One region of the Mesorhizobium kamtschaticum genome, then DNA from elsewhere that is predicted to be linked to it. Evidence: predicted binding sites of a transcription regulator. Region 1 holds the regulator's gene; each other region holds the start of a gene.
What was found. Region 1 encodes PhoB, which activates phosphate uptake and scavenging genes when phosphate is short. Its sites were predicted from a motif close to TGTCATNNANCTGTCAT; they were not measured.
Positions count from the first base shown of each region.

Region 2: the regulator PhoB is predicted to act here: its motif matches at 4,501-4,517, upstream of phnC (phosphonate ABC transporter ATP-binding protein).
Region 3: the regulator PhoB is predicted to act here: its motif matches at 3,545-3,561, upstream of phnF (phosphonate metabolism transcriptional regulator PhnF).

Region 1 covers NZ_CM149691.1:1,789,358-1,796,093, forward strand. The annotation lists gene pstS (phosphate ABC transporter substrate-binding protein PstS) at 1-30, shown strand, start outside; gene pstC (phosphate ABC transporter permease subunit PstC) at 97-1,080, shown strand; gene pstA (phosphate ABC transporter permease PstA) at 1,084-1,935, shown strand; gene pstB (phosphate ABC transporter ATP-binding protein PstB) at 1,932-2,735, shown strand; gene phoU (phosphate signaling complex protein PhoU) at 2,761-3,468, shown strand; gene phoB (phosphate regulon transcriptional regulator PhoB) at 3,488-4,177, shown strand; gene AC0V7N_RS08820 (DUF6881 domain-containing protein) at 4,193-4,537, opposite strand; gene AC0V7N_RS08825 (ROK family protein) at 4,553-5,797, opposite strand; gene xylF (D-xylose ABC transporter substrate-binding protein) at 6,068-6,736, shown strand, end outside.
Region 2 covers NZ_CM149691.1:2,158,416-2,165,151, forward strand. The annotation lists gene phnE (phosphonate ABC transporter, permease protein PhnE) at 153-1,520, opposite strand; gene phnE (phosphonate ABC transporter, permease protein PhnE) at 1,524-2,495, opposite strand; gene phnD (phosphonate ABC transporter substrate-binding protein) at 2,552-3,460, opposite strand; gene phnC (phosphonate ABC transporter ATP-binding protein) at 3,563-4,420, opposite strand; gene AC0V7N_RS10655 (DUF1868 domain-containing protein) at 4,553-5,263, opposite strand; gene AC0V7N_RS10660 (hypothetical protein) at 5,343-5,783, opposite strand; gene AC0V7N_RS10665 (DapH/DapD/GlmU-related protein) at 5,888-6,505, opposite strand; gene phnL (phosphonate C-P lyase system protein PhnL) at 6,502-6,736, opposite strand, start outside.
Region 3 covers NZ_CM149691.1:2,166,727-2,173,462, forward strand. The annotation lists gene AC0V7N_RS10680 (alpha-D-ribose 1-methylphosphonate 5-phosphate C-P-lyase PhnJ) at 1-585, opposite strand, end outside; gene AC0V7N_RS10685 (hypothetical protein) at 591-866, opposite strand; gene fosX (FosX/FosE/FosI family fosfomycin resistance hydrolase) at 863-1,282, opposite strand; gene AC0V7N_RS10695 (carbon-phosphorus lyase complex subunit) at 1,279-2,391, opposite strand; gene phnH (phosphonate C-P lyase system protein PhnH) at 2,394-3,005, opposite strand; partial or broken gene phnG (phosphonate C-P lyase system protein PhnG) at 3,005-3,465, opposite strand; gene phnF (phosphonate metabolism transcriptional regulator PhnF) at 3,586-4,335, shown strand; gene AC0V7N_RS10715 (zinc-binding alcohol dehydrogenase family protein) at 4,590-5,609, opposite strand; gene AC0V7N_RS10720 (ABC transporter permease) at 5,682-6,647, opposite strand; gene AC0V7N_RS10725 (sugar ABC transporter ATP-binding protein) at 6,644-6,736, opposite strand, start outside.

The DNA of each region.
Region 1 (6,736 bases):
GACGGCAAGCCCGTCTACGCCGGCGAGTAACATCCCCTGAAGGAGCGCCGCGCCCTGCGGCGCTCCTTTTCCTTCACTCAAAGAGCCGAGCTTGACATGAGCGCTGTCCAGGAAGCCTTGCCAGCCGTTAGAAGTTCGCGCGATGCCACCGTCCGACGCTTCGCGCTGACCGACTCGATCTTCCATGGAATGACCCGCGCTGCCGCGATCCTGGTGCTGGTCCTGCTCGGCGGCGTTGCGATCTCGCTGTTTGCCGGCTCCTGGCAAGCCCTCTCGACCTTCGGTTTCTCCTTCCTGACCAGCGAGAGCTGGAACCCGGTGACGGAGAAATTCGGTGCCCTGGCGCCGATCTACGGCACCATCATCACCTCAGCCATCGCCATCCTGATCGCCGTGCCGCTCGGCATCGGCATCGCCATCTTCCTCACCGAGCTTTGCCCGCGCCCGCTGCGGCGCCCGATCGGCATGGCGGTGGAATTGCTGGCCGGCATCCCTTCAATCATCTACGGCATCTGGGGCCTGTTCGTCCTGGCACCGTTCCTGCAGACGACCGTGCAGCCCTTCATCATCAGCGTGTTCCACGGCGTACCTGGCCTCAACAGCCTGTTTGCCGGCCCGCCCTATGGCATCGGCCTGCTGACCTCGTCGATGATCCTGGCCATCATGGTGCTGCCGTTCATCACCTCGATCACCAAGGACGTCTTCGACACGGTGCCGCCCGTATTGAAGGAATCGGCCTACGGCATTGGCTGCACGACCTGGGAAGTGACCCGCCGCGTCGTCATCCCATACACCCGCATCGGCATCATGGGCGGCGTCATGCTCGGCCTCGGCCGCGCGCTCGGCGAAACCATGGCGGTGACATTCGTCATCGGCAACGCGCACCGCATCTCGACCTCGCTGTTCGCGCCGGCAACGACGATCTCCGCGACCATCGCCAACGAATTCACCGAAGCGGTCGGCGATCTCTACACCTCTTCGCTGGTGGCGCTCGGCCTCATCCTGTTCGTCATCACTTTCCTGATCCTTGCCATCGCACGCTACATGCTGATGCGCATCGACGCCCGCACGGGAGCCTGACCGATGTCGACAGCCACGTCGCTTCACCAGAGCCGCAAGCGCAAGAATGGCGTGATGATGACGCTGTGCGTTGCCGCCGCCGGCATCGGCCTTGCCTGGCTGGCGCTCATCCTCGGCGCACTGCTCTACAAGGGCCTTTCAGGTGTCAATCTTGCGGTCTTCACGGAAATGACGCCGCCGCCCGGCGATGCCGGCGGTCTGCTCAACGCTATCTACGGCAGCATCGTCATGACCATCATCGGCATCATCGTCGGCACGCCGATCGGTGTGCTGGCCGGCACCTACATGGCTGAATACGGCCGTTTCTCGAAACTCACCACCGTGGTGCGCTTCATCAACGACATCCTTCTGTCGGCGCCGTCGATCATTATCGGCCTGTTCGTCTATGAGCTGATGGTGCGGCCTATGGGGCACTTCTCGGCGATCGCCGGCGCCGTCGCGCTTGCCATCCTGGTCATCCCGGTCGTCGTGCGCACCACTGAAGATATGCTCAACCTGGTGCCCAACGCCTTGCGCGAAGCCGGCACCGCGATCGGTGCGCCGCGCTGGGTGGTCATCAAGTCGGTTGCCTACCGCGCCGCAATGTCGGGCATCGTCACCGGCATATTGCTGGCCATCGCCCGCATCTCCGGCGAGACGGCACCCCTTCTTTTCACGGCGCTGAACAACCAGTTCTGGTCGAGCAATCTCAACGCGCCGATGGCCAGCCTGCCAGTCACCATCTTCCAGTTCGCTCTCAGCCCTTACGAGGAATGGCAGCAGCTGGCCTGGACTGGCGCACTCATCATCACATTGACGGTTCTCGCGCTCAGCATCGTTGCGCGCAGCCTGACCGGACGCAGAGAGGACAAATGAGCCAGATGTTGTCTCCAGACATGACGATCGCCGCCGAGGCAGCCGCCAAGGTAAAGATCGAGGTCAAGAACCTCAACTTCTACTACGGCCAGTCGAAGGCGCTGAAGGATATCACGCTATCGCTGCCCGAGCGCAGTGTCACCGCCTTCATCGGACCGTCGGGTTGCGGAAAGTCGACGCTGCTGCGCGTCTTCAACCGCATCTATGAACTCTATCCCAAGCAGACCGCCGAGGGCCAGGTGCTGCTCGACGGTCAGAACGTTCTCGACCGTTCGCAAGACCTCAACCTGCTGCGCACCAAGATCGGAATGGTGTTCCAGAAGCCGACGCCGTTCCCGATGTCGATCTATGAGAACATCGCCTTCGGCGTCAGGCTCTATGAGAAGATCAGCAAGGCCGAGATGGACGGCCGCGTTGAGCAGGCGCTGAAGCGCGCAGCCCTGTGGAACGAGGTCAAGGACAAGCTCAATGCCAGCGGCCTCAGCCTGTCAGGCGGGCAGCAGCAGCGGCTGTGCATCGCCCGTACCGTGGCCGTGAAGCCGGAAGTCATCCTGCTCGACGAGCCGGCCTCGGCGCTCGACCCGCTGTCGACCGCCAAGATCGAGGAGCTGATCGACGAGCTGCAGGCCGACTACACGATCGTCATCGTCACCCACAACATGCAGCAGGCGGCGCGCGTCTCGAAGCAGACTGCTTTCATGTATCTGGGCGAACTGGTCGAGTTCGACAAAACCGAGAAGATCTTCACGTCGCCTCGCGAGAAGCGCACGCAAGACTACATCACCGGCCGCTTCGGCTGATCTCACGCATACGAGGACCAGGATCATGGCCGAACACACAGTCGCAGCCTTCGACGAGGATCTCGGACAGATCAGCAGGCTGATCAGCGACATGGGCGATCTAGCCGGCTCGATGGTCGGTGGCGCCACCAAGGCGCTGCTGAATTCCGACAATGCGCTGGCACAGCGCGTGGTCTCCGACGATGCCATCATGGACGCGCGCCAGCGCGAACTCGACGACCGCGCCATCACGCTGATCGCCAAGCGCCAGCCAATGGCCGACGATCTGCGTCATGTCGTCGGCTCGATCCGCATGGCTGGCGATCTCGAGCGCATTGGCGACCTTGCCAAGAACATCGCCAAGCGCGTCGGCACCGTCGGTCTCAGCGCCACGCCGCGCGACCTGTCGCATTCCATCGACGCTATGGCACAGCTGGTGCTGATCCAGGTGCAGGGCGTGATCGAAGAGTATGCGGCGCGCGATGCCGCGGCACTGGCGAAGCTGCGCGCCGACGACGAACGCATCGACGTCAAATACACCTCCGTCTTCCGCGAACTGCTGACCTACATGATGGAGGATCCGCGCAACATCACGGCTTGCACGCATCTGCTGTTCTGCGCCAAGAATCTCGAACGCATCGGCGACCACGTGACCAACATTGCCGAAAACGCCTACTATGTCCTGACCGGCACGCAGTTGCCCGCTAATCGTCCCAAGCAGGACGAGACGGCGATGTCGGCGCCCGCGGCCTGACGCAAGAGGTGACCAATCGATGATCGCGCCACGCATTATGGTGGTGGAGGATGAGGAGCCGCTGGGGGTGCTGCTCCGTTACAATCTTGAATCCGAAGGCTACCAGGTGGAGGTGGTGCCGCGCGGCGACGAGGCTGAAATCCGCCTGCAGGAGAACGTGCCCGACCTTCTGGTGCTCGACTGGATGGTGCCGGCGGTGTCCGGCATCGAACTCTGTCGGCGCCTGCGGATGCGGCCCGAGACCGAGCGGCTGCCGATCATCATGCTGACCGCGCGGGGTGAAGAAAGCGACCGCGTACGTGGGCTCTCCACCGGCGCCGACGACTATCTGGTCAAGCCGTTCTCGACGCCGGAATTCATGGCTCGCGTCAAGGCGCTGCTGCGCCGCGCCAAGCCGGAAGTTCTGTCCAGTGTGCTCAAGGTCGGCGACATCGTGCTCGACCGTGAATCGCACCGGGTCTATCGCAAGAAGAGCGAGATCCGGCTCGGGCCGACCGAATTCCGTCTGCTCGAATTCATGATGCGCCATCCCGGCCGCGTGTTCTCGCGCAGCCAGCTGCTCGACAATGTCTGGGGCGAGACGATCTACATCGACGAGCGCACGGTGGACGTGCATGTCGGCCGGCTGCGCAAGGCGGTCAACAATGGCCGCATGCCGGACGTCATCCGCACCATCCGCGGTGCGGGCTACGCTATTCGGGAAGATTAGACGGCGGTCTGGGGTTCACTCGGTGCCTTCCAGGCGAGACAGCGCAGCCCAAAGCGCGTCGAATTCAGCTTTGGTGATCTCGCGGACTTGCCAGTCACCTTGCTCGACCTCTTCTACTGTCGGCAGTTCCCCTTCGGGCAGGTGATCGCCGTTGAGGCCTCCGGGATATGCGAGGAGCACGCGACCATCGGCGTATACGTGGATTGCCCGACAACCAAGGTTCTCAGCATCGCATTCGAAATAGTACACGACTGGCAGATCCGGGTCTCCGGACGAGACATTCATGAGCCAGTGAACGGGAGGGCCGAAGTCCGGCAGGTAATATGTCACGCCAAGTCGGTTCTTGTAGCTCTTCATCATGGACATCGGTCGTGCTCAGGCCACGCTCTTTCCGGCGCCAGCTCGTGCCTGCACGCCCGGTGCGAAAATCTCCTGGTCGACGAAGGTCAGCGCACGCATGGCGCAGCCCTCGCGGATCAGCGGCAGTTCGTTCGGTTCGGTGTCGAAGGAAATCGATTTCGAGTGCTGGCCGCCGGCGGTCTGGGCGATGGCCTCGCGCAATGCCGGCTCGATCAGGTCGAAGGCGGCGGCACTGACGCCGACCATGGCGACGGGTGCGGGATCGATCAGCGCGAACAGGCTGCCGAGGCCATAGCCCAGTGCCTCGCCGGCCTTGCGGTAGGCTTCGCGCTCAGGTCCGTCTCTTTCCCTTGCGGTGGCGGCGAGTGCCCGCATCTGCGTGTCGCTGACGTCGGCGACCGGCTCGGTGTCCTCACTGAGCTGCCTGGCGTTGCGCCAGATGGCATAGTTGCCGGCATAGGCCTCGACGCAGCCGCGGCGCCCGCAGCGGCAGAGCGCGCCGCCTGGCCGGTGGATCATGTGGCCGAACTCGCCGCCCGAGGAATGAGTGCCGGTGAACAGCTCGCCCTTCAGCACCAGGCCCATGCCGATGCCGTGCGACAGAAGGATGGCGATGAAGTCGTCGCGGTAGCGCTCGGGATCGCGCCAGCGCAGCGCCACCGCCATCATGTTGCAGTCGTTCTCCATGGTGGCGGGGATGCGGAACTCGGCTTCGAGTATGTCGGCGAAGGCGATGTCGGTCTGCGGCGTGATCGGCGACCAGAGCATCGCCCGGGCCTCGGTGTCGGTGATGCCCTGGATCGCCAGCGCGATGCGAGCGACGCTGCGCACGTCGATATCGGGATCGTCGAGGCGCCGCCGTACGATGGCGACGCATTCGCCGATCAGCGCTTCGCGCGACATGGTCAGCGTGTCCAGCCGGCGCTGTTCCTCTGATACCACCTGGCCGGCATAGTCGATGACGGCGACGGAGAGGAAATTCAGCGACAGCACCACGGTCATGACAGCCGCGGCCTCCGGATTGAGGCCGAGGCCGACCTGCGGCCTGCCGCGTTTCAGTGCGCCGGCCTCGCTCGGCTTGCTCTCGGCCAGTATGCCTTCGCCGATCAGGTCGGAAGAGATCGCCGATATGGTCGAATGGCTGAGGCCGGTGGTCGCTGCGATCTCGGTGCGCGAGGGCCGACCGGCCCGGCGCACGGCCGTAATCACCATGGCGCGGTTGCGCCGGCGCAGATCGTCGTGGCGGATTCCGACCGACATCTTTCCCACATCCTCCTGGTCGCCGCGGTTCCTCCGGCCCCTCGAACGCTGCCGACGACACGGTCAAATACTGGCAGAAGCGGCCCGTCCTGTCATTTATTTATTCCGAGGCTCGAAAAAAATTCACAAGGGCATCAAAATCCATCAGAATCGTTGTTGACAGCGTTCCGGTGTTGGATCAGTGTTTTTTCGAGGCTCGAAAAAATAGAGCCTCTGTGCCGGCCTTCGGGCCAGTTTGGTCGCGCCATACTCGGCGCAGGGAGGAATATCATGAAGAGATTCACAGCCGCCATCCTGGCGGGTGTCGCCATGTCGCTGACGCTTGTGTCGGTCGCGCAGGCGAAGGACAAGGTCATCGGCGTCTCGTGGTCCAACTTCCAGGAAGAGCGCTGGAAGACCGACGAAGCCGCCATGAAGAAGGCGATCGAGGCCGCCGGCGACAAGTACATCTCCGCCGATGCGCAGTCCAATCCCGGCAAGCAGCTTACCGATGTCGAAAGCCTGATCTCGCAGGGCGCCAATTCGCTGATCATCCTGGCGCAGGATGCCTCGGCCATCGGCCCGGCCGTGCAGAAGGCGCTGGACGAAGGCATTCCGGTCGTCGGCTATGACCGCTTGATCGAGAACAAGGACGTCTTCTATCTGACCTTCGACAACAAGGAAGTCGGCCGCTTGCAGGCGGCTGCGGTGTTCAAGGCCAAGCCGGAAGGCAACTATGTCTTCATCAAGGGCTCGGGTGCCGATCCGAACGCCGATTTCCTGTTCTCGGGCTCGATGGAAGTGCTCAAGGCGGCCATCGACAGCGGCAAGATCAAGAATGTCGGTGAGGCCTATACGGACGGCTGGCTGCCCGCCAACGCCCAGAAGAACATGGAGCAGTTCCTGACCGCCAACGACAATAAGGTCGATGCCGTGGTCGCCGCCAATGACGGCACAGCC
Region 2 (6,736 bases), 370 kb from region 1:
AAATCGGGAATCCCCTTCGATTCCATCAAGCCGTGAACCGCTCTAGCGCAGACGTCACGGCATGGATCCTCGGGTCTGCGCCGCGTCGCTTCGCTCCTTGCTCCGCCCGTGGATGACGAAGGCGCGAGGTGTGGCCGCTGGCGTCAGGCCGATCACCCCTGCTCGGCCTGGATCCTGTTGTAGTCGTGGATGGTGCGGCTCAGCCTGCGGCGCAGGAAGTTTGAGATGTTGTCGAAGATGAAGACGACGAGCAGGATCAGCAGCACCATGTAGAAGACGTTGGCCCAGTTGGAGTTGGTGCGCATCGCTTCCCACAATTTCAGGCCGATGCCGCCGGCGCCGACGGCGCCGATGATGGTGGCGCCGCGGGTGTTGGATTCCCACTGGTAGAGCGTCTGGCTGATGAAGACGGGTATCACTTCCGGCATGACGCCGTAGCGCTGCACCAGGAGACCGTTGGCGCCGGTCGACAGCACCCCTTCACGAGGCTTGTCGTCGATGTTTTCCAGCGCCTCGGAATAGGTTTTGCCGAGCGTGCCGATCTCGGTGAAGAAGATCGCAGCACTGCCGGCCAGCGGGCCGGGGCCGAAGGCGCGGGTGAAGAACAGCGCCCAGATCAGCATATCGACCGAGCGCATGAAGTCGAAGAAGCGTTTGAGCACCTGGCTGAGCGCGCCGCTCGGCGTGATGTTGCGGGCGGCGAAGAAGGCCAGCGGGAAGGCGACGATACCGCCGAGCAGCGTGCCAAGGAACGCCATGACGATGGTCTGCAGCAGCTTCGTCCAGACGTCGCCGTGCTGCCATTGGGCGTTGTTCCAGATGTTGTCGCCGGCCAGCGCCAGATTCGAGGTGCCCGGTTTCAGCTCGGGCCCGGATATGATCAGGGAAACCACTTCTCCCGCTGATTTGCCGAAGAAGGGCGAGCGCGTGTCGAAGACGAAATTCGCCCAGCCGAGGAAGCGCTTGCGCACCTTGACGCGGTCGACGGTGACGCGCACCTCGCCGACGAAGCCCATCTTGGCGACCACTTCGTCGTCATGCGCGGTGATCCAGTCCGGCACCGGGCCCGTGATCACCGGCTTGCCGCTGGTCAGCGAAACCGGCACGGTCTGGCCGTTGGCGACGATCGTCGCCTGCGCCTTGTCGAAGGTGACGGATTTTGCCGGACCGTCGATCAGCACTGTGAAGGTGCCGTCCGGGTTCTTGATCACCCAGTCGGGGTTCGGGTTCTCGCCAAGAGCGGAAAAGCGCGGGTATTTGGGCGTGATCTCCGGCTGGTCGAGCCGGAATTCGGGCTGTAAATCGTAGCTGACCCATTGTGTGAGGAAGAGCGGCAGACGCTCCCAGTGCGATTCCCGCAGCACCTGCGGCAGGCTGAAGAACCACAGGACGTAGATGAGGTAAGTCAGGATGCCGATAAACAGGAAGAGCGGGGCGAAGCGCTTGTAGAGCGGCCGCCGGAACACCTGGGGATAGCGCTCCTCGATCGACAGCATCTCCTCGGCGGTCATGGTCGCCATGGTTCATGCTCCCATCATAAAGGCTTGTTCGCCGACCAGCTTGCGGCGCAGCCAGGCGGAAAACTGGTCGATGATGAAGATGGTGGTGAACAACAGCAGCACCAGCGCCAGCGTCTTGGCGCCGAAGCCACGCGAGATGGACAGCTTCAATTCCTCGCCGATGCCGCCGCCGCCGACGGCGCCGATGATGGTCGAGACGCGGACATTGATCTCGACGCGCAGCAGTGTGTAGGACATGAAATTGGGCAGCACCTGCGGCAGGCCGGCAAAGCGCACCCGCTCGAACCAGTTGGCGCCGACCGCGCGCAGACCTTCCTCGGCACGCATGTCGATGTTCTCGTTGACCTCGTAGAACAGCTTGCCGAGTGCGCCGATCGAATGCAGGCCGATGGCGATGATGGCGGCGATCGGACCGGCCGAAACGATGGCCGCGAACAGGCCGGCGATGACGATTTCCGGAAAGGCGCGCAACAGCTCCATGAAACGCTTGACGACCAGCCGGAGCACCGGATGGGGCGTCAGATTGCGCGCGGCGATGAAGGAAAAGGGCACCGCGAAGATGAAGCCGATGAAGGTCGAAACCAGGGCCATGTTCACCGTGGTCAGCATCAGCTCGAAATATTCGGGGATGTAGAACCCGCCCCAGACATAGACGCGGCCGAGCGGGAAGTTGAATTCCTGCGTGCCGGTGTCATGCGGCGAGGCAATGTCGAGCAAGGCTCGCCAGACGTCGTTCCAGTCCTTGGGGATGAGCCAGCTCAGGAAATCCAGGATATGCGGCAGCCGGTCGAAGAAGTGCCCGGCATTGGCCTCGTCGGCGAACCACATGCTGGCGAACATTGCGACGAGCAGCAGGCCGACGCCGAGCACCGTATAGAACCGGCGCAGCGACGTCTGGCGCCGCCAGGCATCGGCCATCTGGTGGGTGGCGCCAGAAGAGGCTGTCAAAGAGGGGGCTGTCACGGAAAGGGTCATGATCGGAGATGCAAGAAGGGCGGTGTTTTTTTACACCGCCCTTTTCGATTTCGCCGTTAGCCGCCGATGGCTGCCTTACGGGCTTCGACGATGACGCTGTAGAAGTCCGGCTTCACCGGGACGTAGCCGGTAAAATCGCCACCTTCGACGCCTTCGAAGCAGGCCTTGTCCTTCTTCGGGAGCTCGGTGAAGAAAGCGGCGAGCTTGGCGGTCATCTCGTCGCCGAGCGCGGTGCGCACGACCAGCGGGCCGTTCGGGATCAGGCCCGAGCGCCAGACTTCGACGAAGTCGTTGGGGTCGACGGCGCCCTTGGCGACTTCCTTGTGGAAGGTGCCGGAGGTGTAGCCGTTCTTGAAGTCGCCGATGCCGGAGGAATCGTCCACCGCGACGTCGACCTTGCCGTCGCGCACGGCCAGAACGTTGTTCTCGTGGCCGCCGTTGAACTGGGTCGAAGCGAAGAAGGTCTCGTTCGAAGCGCCGGTGGTCTTCGGAATCTGGGTCAGCGGGATCAGATAGCCGGAGGTCGAATCCGGATCGGCATAGCCAAGTTTCTTGCCCTTGGCCGACTTGATGTCGGTGATGCCGGAGGACTTGAGCGCCAGGCCGATCGAATAATAGCCGGTTGCGCCATCGGTCTGCTGGGTGGTGAGGATCGGGGTGACGGCTTTCGGGTCCTTCAAGACAACGCTGGCGTAGCCGGAGGCGCCGAGTTCGGCGAAGTCGAGCGTGCCGCCGAGCAGGCCCTGGATGACGCCGTCATAGTCGGCGGCGGGGAACAGCGAGACCTTCTCGAAGCCGAATTCGGTCTTCAGATGGTCGGCCAGGCACTGGTAGTTGCGCAGCCGGTCGGTTTCGTTTTCACCGCCCAGAATGCCGACGCGGAATTCCTTCAGATCGGCGGCGTGGGCCATGCTGGTGGCCATGGCGAGCACCGAAACGGCACTGAGAACCATCTTCCTGAACATCTGTTATCTCTCCTGTAGGTTCCGGCCCCGCGCCGGCAGCGTTATCGATTTGGACAGGTGCCCTTGACGTGGGCGGACGATCCGAGCCGCTCTTTCTTGAACTCAGTAACCTGGGAATGCAGGCTCGAGCGGTCCGGCGGATGCTGCAATCTTTTGCCTGAAGGCAACGCTGGTCGAGGTGATGGCCTCGGCGATTTCGCCGCCATTGCTGTCGGCGCCATAAACGAGACGCACGGCCTCGCGGTTGAGCTCTTCGGGCGGGCCATCGAAGACGACCTTGCCGGCGGCCATGCCGATGATGCGGTTGCAATAGGTGCGCGCGGTATCGAGCGTGTGCAGATTGGTGACGACGGTGATGCCTTCACGCAGATTGATGTCCTGCAGCGAATCCATCACCACCTTGGCATTGAGCGGGTCGAGTGAGGCGATCGGCTCGTCGGCGAGGATCACCTTGGGCTGCTGCATCAGGGCGCGGGCGATGGCGACGCGCTGCTGTTGTCCACCAGACAAGGTGCCGGCTGGCTGAAGCGCGGTGCGGGCGATGTCGAGCCGCTCGAGCGCGGCGACCGCCTCGGCGCACTCGGCGCGCGAGAACATGCCGAGAAGATTGGACAGGGTCGAACGGTGGTTCAACTTGCCAAGCAGCACGTTGGTCAGCACGTCGAGACGCGGCACCAGGTTGAACTGCTGGAAAATCATGGCGCAGTCGCGCTGCCAACGCCGCAGCGGCGAGCCGCGCAGCTGGGAGACCTCGGCGCCGTCAAAAAAAATCGACCCCTGGCTGGGGTCGACAAGACGGTTGATCATGCGAAGAAGGGTCGATTTGCCGGCACCCGAACGGCCAATGACGCCGACCATCTGACCCTGCGGGATCGAGATGTTGACGTTGCTGACAGCGGTGTTCTTGCCAAATCGTCGGCTGACGCCGCGGATTTCGAGTGTGGCAGAGCTTGCTGACATGGGGCTGGGCTCCAGTCCGGGCCTTATTGATCGTCAGGCTCTCGCCTAACCCAGCCACATGAACCTGCCGTGTCGCCAGCATGTCAGTTTTGTTACGCTCCACAGGCGCGACGGCTGACGCCCAGCCGGCAATCAGCCAAGCACCAGCAATTCCTCGAAATGCTTCATGTCGCGGAAGGCGCAGAAGGCGGGGGCCTTGATCTCGATCACCGGTGCCTGCCGTGCGAAAAGTGCCAGGCCCTCATCGAACAGCGCCTGCCACGCGGCGGCTCTGTCATCTGCCAGACGCTGGATCTGGTAGGCGAAGGTGATGTGGAAGACATAAGCGTCGTGATCGGGGTGCCGGTAGCCGAACGGCACCGCCAACGCATCGCGCCATTGACGCATGATGCGCACGTCCTCGTCGGTCGCACCGGCAACAGTAAGGCCGGTCGGCACGATTTCGACCACTTTGATTTTGAAGGGTCCGAAACCCTCGAACCCTTTCAAGCGCTCCAGATAGAGGCGGGTCATGGCATCGATGCTGGTGTCGAGCGGCACGTCCTGCGGCCAGTAGGGCAAGCGGCGGCGATATTCGATGATGCCCTGAAACAGCGTCATATGCAGGCTGGAGACGGGCGTGAAGGCCAGCCGGTCGGCGTCGGGCATCGCCAGCATCTTGTCGCGCACCGCAAGCACCACGGCCTCGGACGGCGAACCGCTGGTGAGATGGCTGACGACGGTGTTGCCGGGCTCGGTCAGGAAATTGCCTGACGTGTCGTAGCGTGTGCCGAGATGCGCTGGTGGTGTTGGATTGGAGCCGGCGAAGAATCCGGCGAGCGAGGGTCTGACGATGTCGAGCATGGCGATCTCCTTGGGGGAGATGGGGTCCTGTCCGAGTCATGTGTCACGGATATGAAACAGGACCGGACGCGAAGGACCTTCAAAGGCAAGGATTTGCTACAGGCTCACGATCAACTTCAAGGAGCTTATCCATATCGGCAATAATTTGCCGACGGTCGACCGACTTGATTGCATTGTACATTTGCATACTCTCGCTGTCCGGCTGGCACGAGACACTGCTGCGATGCGCCTCGCTCGCCCGGACTTGGCGTTGCTGCTCCTCGAGCGTCGCCTGCGTGGTATCTGAATCCCGCACGATAAACGCTTTAATGCGATCGATCTGAGATTGAAGGAAGACGAGAAAGTCGCGATCCTGTTGCGGAGAGCAGGCCTCGCCGACCGCTTCAATTTCGGTATAAATCATCCAAGCGCACAAGACAGCGCCGCGAGGATCGGTCTTTGGCAGTTCGGCCGTGATGGCATGCTGAGGCAGGAGCGCCGCTAGCCCAAATAGGCAAGGCCCAATCCACCGTTTGAGCATACCGACCTCCACGACTCTCAAGTGTGGTAAAAGTACACCCAATAATGGGCTAAATACGGCCTCAAGGCCGATCGCTATTCGCCGCCGCGGGCGAACGCAAATTGTCAGTCGCCATGCTTCTCGAGGAAAGCCTCTGCCTCAAGCGCGCGAAAATCGTCCAGCGCCGCGCGCAGCCTGGCGTGGTCCCAATCCCACCAAGCGAGTGCCTGGAAGCGCTCGGCGGTGCGGCGGTCGAAGCGCTCGCGGATCGGCTTGGCCGGCACGCCGGCGACGATGGTATAGGGGGCGACATCCTTCGACACGACGGCGCCGGCGCCGACCGCGGCGCCATCGCCGACGGTGACGCCGGGCAGGACGGTCGAGCCGTGGCCGAGCCAGGTGTCGTGGCCGATGGTGACGCGTTTGGCGCGGCGCTGAGCGAAGAATTCGCTCTCGTGCTCGGCGTCGTCCCAATAGTCCGAGGCGCGGTAGGTGAAGTGGTGCAGCGTCGGCCGCCATGTCGGGTGGTTGGTGGCGTTGAGGCGCACGCTTGCCGCGATGTTGGCAAACTTGCCGATCGTCGCGCACCAGACGGCGCAGTCTTGCATCATGTAGGAATAGTCGCCGAGTTCGCTTTCCGAAACCCGGCTGCGGTCGGCGATTTCGGTCCAGCGGCCAAGCGTAGAATTGTGTACCTCCGCCGTCGGGTGAACCAACGGCGTTTCCGACAATTTCCTGGTCATGCCGCGATTTTTCCTGGAGCGAAAGCGGTGACGTCGATGATGCGGTCGGCCACCGCCTCGCGCACATCATGGTCGTGGAAGATGCCGAGCAAAGCGACGCCGGCCGCTTTCTTGGCGGCGATGAGTTCGATCACCACGTCACGATTTTTGGCGTCGAGCGAGGCGGTCGGTTCGTCGAGCAGGAGGATCGGATGCTCGGTGATGAAGCCACGCGCGATGTTGACGCGCTGC
Region 3 (6,736 bases), 380 kb from region 1:
CTTGGGATTGTCGAATTTCGGCGTTGGCGAGGGGTCCATCACATAGCGGCCCTCGACCTTCACCGGATAGGCGTAGGTGGTGGCGATGCGGCCGTGCTTGGCGATGTCCTCATAGAGCTTCACATGCATGAGGCCGTATTCTTCCAGCGCATGCATCTTGCGCGTTTCCGTCTCGCGTGGTTCGAGGAAGCGCAGTGGCTCCGGGATCGGCACCTGGTAGACCAGTACCTGGCCTGCGGTCAGCGGATGTTCCGGGATGCGGTGGCGGGTCTGGATGATGGTGGCGCTGGCGGTGTCGGTGGTGACGGCGACATTGGTGACCTTCTTGAAGAAGGCACGGATCGAGACCGCGTTGGTGGTGTCGTCGGCGCCCTGGTCGATCACCTTCAGCACGTCGTCGGGGCCGATGATCGAGGCGGTGACCTGGACGCCGCCGGTGCCCCAGCCATAGGGCATCGGCATTTCGCGCGAGGCGAACGGCACCTGATAGCCGGGGATGGCGATGCCCTTGAGGATCGCCCTGCGGATCATCCTTTTGGTCTGCTCGTCGAGATAGGCGAAGTTGTAGGTGGCGATGTCGGTCATGGCGATCACATCCGCTTTGTGCTATCGAATTGACGTCCAGGACGCGGAAACAGGGGCGAATTCAGATGAACTCGACCGGATGGATGCATCTCGGAATTCTGTTGGTGGTGTTCGCCGGAGTCGTTCTCTTTTTCCTTCGGCGCATGGTTCTTCCGGCCCCAAAGGAGGGCTCTCAAGGTGAGTCCATGGGCGGCGGAGGTGGTGGCTACTCCGGGTATGATGGCTATGGCGGTCATTCCCACGATGGTGGCGGCCATGGGGGCGTCGGGCACTAAGTTCATTGCACCGTCTCCAATCCCCTGGCATAGCGCGCCAGCCGCTCATTGAGCGTGCCGGTGTGCAGTTCGAACATGTGGTTGTCGTCGTCGTAGAAATAGATCGAGCGGCCTTCGCCCTCGACGCGCGGACGCGGCGGGCGCATGTCGAGGCCTAACTTGGCGACACGCTCGGCGTAACGGTCGAAATCGGCGTCATCGATCTTGAAGGCGATGTGGTTGTAGCTGCGCTCCGGCAGCGCCTCGCCTTCCATGATGGCGATCCAGATATCGCCGATCAGGAAGAATTTTTCGCGCGACAGCGAGAACTGTTCGGCGTCGCTGGCATAGACCTCGCGCGCTTCGAATACGCCTTCAAGGATAGCAGTCATCCGCTCGAGATCGCGGATGATGAAGGTCATGTGGGACAGGCCTTCGATCATTCCGCGGCCTCCCGCTTCTCTTCGACCTTCGCGGGGTTTTCGCGAGCCTCATATTCGGCGCGCATGCGGCGTACGAGGTCGAGTTCAGCCTGGAAATCGACATAGTGCGGCAGCTTCAGATGCTCGACGAAGCCGGTCGCCTGGACGTTGTCGGAATGCGAGATGACAAACTCCTCGTCCTGGGCGGCGGCGACAATGTCCTCGCCGAGTTCAGAGGCGCGCAGCGCCCGGTCGCACAGCGCCATGGCCATCGCCTTGCGCTCGCTCTGGCCGAAGACCAGGCCGTAGCCGCGGGTGAATTGTGGCGGCGCCTTGGCCGATCCCTTGAACTGGTTGACCATCTGGCATTCGGTGACCCGCACCGCGCCGAGGGATGCCGCGAAGGGCAGTTCGGGAACGTCGAGTTCCAGCTCGACCTCGCCGATGCGGATTTCGCCGACAAAGGGATGGTTGCGGGCATAGCCGCGCTGGGTGGAATAGCCGAGCGCCAGCAGGAAACCCTCGTCGCCACGCGACAACGCCTGCAGGCGGATGTCGCGCGCCATCGGGAATTCCAGCGGCTCGCGGGTGATGTCACCGGGGACATGGTCCTGCGGCATCTCGCCATCCGGTTCGATCAGGCCTTCGCGGGCGAGGATCGCCGAGACGCGCGGCATGGCCTGCGCCTCCGTCTCACGCTGCAAGGGTTCGGCGACATCGGCGCCGGCGGCAAGCTCGGGGTCGAGCAGCCGGTGCGTGTAGTCGAAGGTCGGCCCGAGAAGCTGACCACCGGGCAGGTCCTTGTAGGTTGCCGAGACGCGCCGTTCGACCCGCATCGCGCTGGTATCGATGGCCTTGCTGTAGCCGAAGCGTGGCAGCGTGGTGCGGTAGGCGCGCACCAGGAAGATCGCCTCGATCATGTCGCCGCGGGCCTGGACGATTGCCAATGCGGCGAGTTCCCGGTCGTAGAGCGAGCCTTCGCTCATCACCCGGTCGACGCCGAGCGCCAGCTGCTCGACGATCTGGTCGAGGCGCAGTGCCGACACCGAACGGTCGCCGCGCCGACGGTCGGCGAGCAGGCTGTGGGCGTTGGCGATTGCGGCTTCGCCGCCTTTTACCGCGACATACATCTTCAAGCCTCCATGGTCTTGATGCGCGTCGTGCGCGGCAGGCAGGCTACGCCTTCAGCGGTGGCGAGGATGATGTCGACGCCGCGCGGGAAGCGCTTGGTGTTCTGCTTCCACTGCTCGACGAAATGACGCGGCATCTGCGCCGGGGCGATCATGGCGCTGGTTTCGATGCCGGGGCCTTCGAGCAGCAGTGGAACGCCTGAGGTCAGGTCGCTGACCTGCAGGATCAGCGTGGTCGAGCGGTCGGGATAATCCTGCGTTCCCTGTGAAAAGCCATCGAGCGCCATCATCTCGGCGGGTGTGGCGACAAAGGCGAAATCCGCGTCGGCCGGCGTGTTGGCGAGCGGTGCGCCAGTGTGGAAACCAAGCCAGGAGCCGATCGCGGCGGAGGTGTGCAGGGCCGGGTCAAGCCAGAGCGGCGTGTCGTTGTCGCACAGCGCCAAGGCTACGGCGCCAGCGGTTGCCGAGAGCGGCGCCGGCGGGCGGGCCAAGGCCGGCAAAGGCTGCACGCTGCCCGGCCGCGCCATCGCGTCCATGACGGCGCGGAAAACGGTCTGGGCGTTGAACACCGGATCGGCGAAGCCGCCCTCGATCGATTGCGCTGCGATATCCATCAGTCTTCTCCGCGAACCATGGTGAAGAAATCCACCTTCGTTGCCGCCGTCTCGGCGCGGCGTTTTCCTGCGCAGCCGTTAGCGCCGATCTCAGAGGCGCGATCAGCCTGGTCTCGACCTCGGCGCGGCGGGCAGGGTCCTGCCACAGCGCGTCGGCTATTGCCGCCAGCTTCGCCTTTTGCTTGTCGCGGCCGAGCGCGTAGCAATGGCCGACCTGTCCAGATGGCAGCCGGACAGTGGCGCGGGTGACGGTCGCTTCGCCGACATTGAAGGGTGCGCCGCCACCGCCGATACGGCCGCGCAGCGTCACCAGCCCTGTCTCGGGACCGCGCAGCAGTTCGGCTTGTGAAGGCAGGCCAGCCTCGTTCCAGAGCCGAACGATGTCGTCGCCGCTCGATTGCGCCAGCGTCGCCATGGCGGCCTTGCGTTCGGCCTGGTCGCGGGCTTCCTGTCCTCGCATCGGCAGCATTCCTCTTTGCTAGATTTGTCTATTGATATAGACAACTATACAAATTATACATATTACCTAACGCGAGTCCATGACGAGTGGATGACAAGCGAAATAAGGCTGGGGGAAGTTATGATTGGGCAGTTGGCGGCTGACAGTATCGAGCGGCGCAGCGGCGTTTCGTTGTGGCGGCAGATCGCCGACAGGATTCTGCAGGCGATCGCCACCGGCGATTTCGCCGAGAATGCCGCGCTGCCGCCGGAGGTGGCGCTTGCCGAGCGCTATGGCGTCAACCGCCACACGGTGCGCAGCGCCATATCGGCGCTTGTGCAGGAAGGCGTGCTGCGTGCCGAACAGGGGCGCGGCACCTTCGTGCTGTCACGCAAGCGGCTGTCCTATCCGATCGGTGCGCGCACGCGGTTTTCGACCGGTCTGCAGGGGCAGACATCGGAACGCCATATCGTGCTGCTCTCCTCATCGGTAGAGCCGGCCAGCCAGCGTGTCGCCGAGGGACTTGGCCTGGCCAGGGGAGCCGAGGTGATCAGGCTGGAGACACGTGGCGAGGCCGATGGCCGGCCGGTGTCGCGCGCTGCCGGCTGGTTCGAGGCCAGGCGCTTTGCCGGCATCGACAAGGCGATGGCTGAGACCGGCTCGATCACCGCGTCGCTGGCCCGCTTCGGCATAGACGACTATCTCCGGCAATCGACCGTGCTGTCGGCGCGCCACGCCGATGCGGCCGATCTCGCCGCCCTTGATCTGCAGCCGGGCGCTATCGTGCTGGTCACGGTGGCTGTCAACGTGACGCCGGACGGCCAGCCGATCCAGTTTTCGGAGACGCGTTTCTCGGCTGAGCGGGTGGAGTTGAGGCTGTCGGCGCTGTAGGGAGTGCCGGCCTTATACGAGACCGTGATTATCTGACTCACGCTGATATCAGACCAGGTCGGTCGGGCTCACTTGTCAGCGGCTTGGCGTTTGAGGATCGCCTTCCCCACTCCGTCGCTGCTGCGCAGCGCCACCTTGTATCTACACGAAATCTCTCTCGTGTAGATACAAGGTGGCTCGGCGAAGCCGAGACGGAGTGGGGGTAGACCTGCGCGGGACGTCTTCAATTCAAACCAATTCACCGCTTGCCATGTTTATGACCCCACCTCGATCACAGCCTTGATCAGGCCGGATTTCTCATGCGCCCAGCGGGCGAGATCGCGCGGCGTATCGGCAAGTGATGTGCGGTGGGTGACGAGCTTGGCCAGGGGCACCGCACCGTTGCGGATCGAGGCGGCGACGTGGTCGAAGTCGGCACGCAGCGCATTGCGGCTGCCGATCAGCGTCATTTCGCGTTTGTGGAATTCGGGGTCGGAAAAGACGATGTCGTCCTTGACGACGCTGACCAGCACCAGTGTGCCGCCATGGGCGACATGGGCGAAGGCCGACTGCACCGATTGGGTGTTGCCGGTGGCGTCGAAGACCACATCGAAGCCTTCGCCTGATGTCGCCTCCCTGACCAGATCCAGGACTGGGCCACGTGACCCGTCGAGGGTCCGGAAGCCAAGTTCGTTGTCGGCGAAGGCGAGCCTTTCACTGCTCATGTCGAGCAGCGTCACGTCTAGGCCGGCAATGCGGGCGAAGATGGCGGTGCCGAGGCCGATCGGGCCGGCGCCGATGACCAGCGTGCGGGCGCCGGGTTCGGCGCCCGCGCGCCGCACGGCATGCGCGCCGATGGCGAGGAATTCGACGGCGGCGGCATCGGCCAACGACAGGCCGTTTGCCGGATAAAGATTCTGCGCCGGGACAAGAACATGTTCGCACATGGCGCCGTCGCGATGGACGCCGAGCACCTCGATCCTGACGCAGCAATTGGGCTTGCCGTGCCGGCAGGCGATGCACTTGCCGCAGGAGAGATAGGGGTTGATGACGACCGGTTCGCCAACGGCAAGGTCGACGCCTTCGCCGGTTTCGACGATCGTCCCTGACACTTCGTGGCCCATGATGCGGGGATAGGCGAGGAACGGGTGCTTGCCCTCGAAGATGTGGTAGTCGGTGCCGCAGATGCCGACATGGCTGACCGCGACCAGAGCCCAGCCGGCGGGCGGGGCGCCAGGTGCCGGGCGATCTTCCAGGACAAGGTCTCCGGGCGAGCGGCAGACGACGGCTTTCATGTTTCAATCCAGTCTCTAATGAAATCGCCGGCCCGGCAGTCAAGTCGGGCCGGCGATCGATTGCGAGTCGGTCTACTTGCCGCGGCGCCGCAGCCCGTCGAAGTAGACGATGATGATGATCAGCGCGCCGGTGATGATGCGCTGCCAGAACGAGTTGACGTTGAGCAGGTTGGCGCCGTTGTTGATGGTGGCCAGGATGAAGGCGCCGAGCAGCGGGCCGTGTACCGAACCGACCGCGCCGAACAGCGAGGTGCCGCCGATGACCGACGAGGCGATCGCCTGCAGCTCCCAGCCCTCTGCCTGGGTCGGGTTGCCGATGCCGATGCGGGCGGCAAGCAGCACGCCGACGAAGGCCGCGCACAGACCTGACAGCGTGTAGGCCATGTAGATGGTGCGCTGGACGTTGACGCCGGACAGGCGCGAGGCCTCGGCGTTGGAGCCGACCGAGAACAGATACCGGCCCCAGCGGCTGTGATGCAGGAAGATATAGGCCGGAATGCCGACCAAGATCACCATCCAGAACAGATTGGGGATGCCGATGAAGGAATTGCGCGAGAAGGCGGTGAATGTGTCGCTGTTGATGTTGATCGAATTGCCGTTGGTCATCAGCAAGCCGATGCCGCGCAGCGAGGTCAGCGTCGCCAGCGTGATGATGAAGGGTGGCAGGCCCATCTTGACGATACCGAAGCCGTGAAACATGCCGATGGCGACACCGACCAGCAGTGTCACCAGAATGGCGAGCCAGATCGGGAAGCCGGCATTGATCATCATCGCGACGACGACGGTGGCGAAGCCGACCACCGCGCCGACCGACAGATCGATGCCGCCGGTGATGATGACGAAGGTCTGGCCGACCGCCATGATGGCGATCATCGACCCCTGGCGCAGAAGATTGGCGATGTTGTTGCCCGAGGCGAAGCTTGGCGTCGCCAGCGAAAGGACGATCCAGAGCAGCACCAGCAGCGCCAGCAGCGTCAATCCGAACAGGACGTTGTAGTTGCGCTTCGGTTTTTCGGCGGGGATCGCCTCGATGCTCATGTCTGTCCTCCCAGTTTTTCTTGTTTCTCGGCGAGCGCCTGCGTGAGAATGTCCTCGTGACTGGCGGTGTGGAACCCATGCGTGGCCAC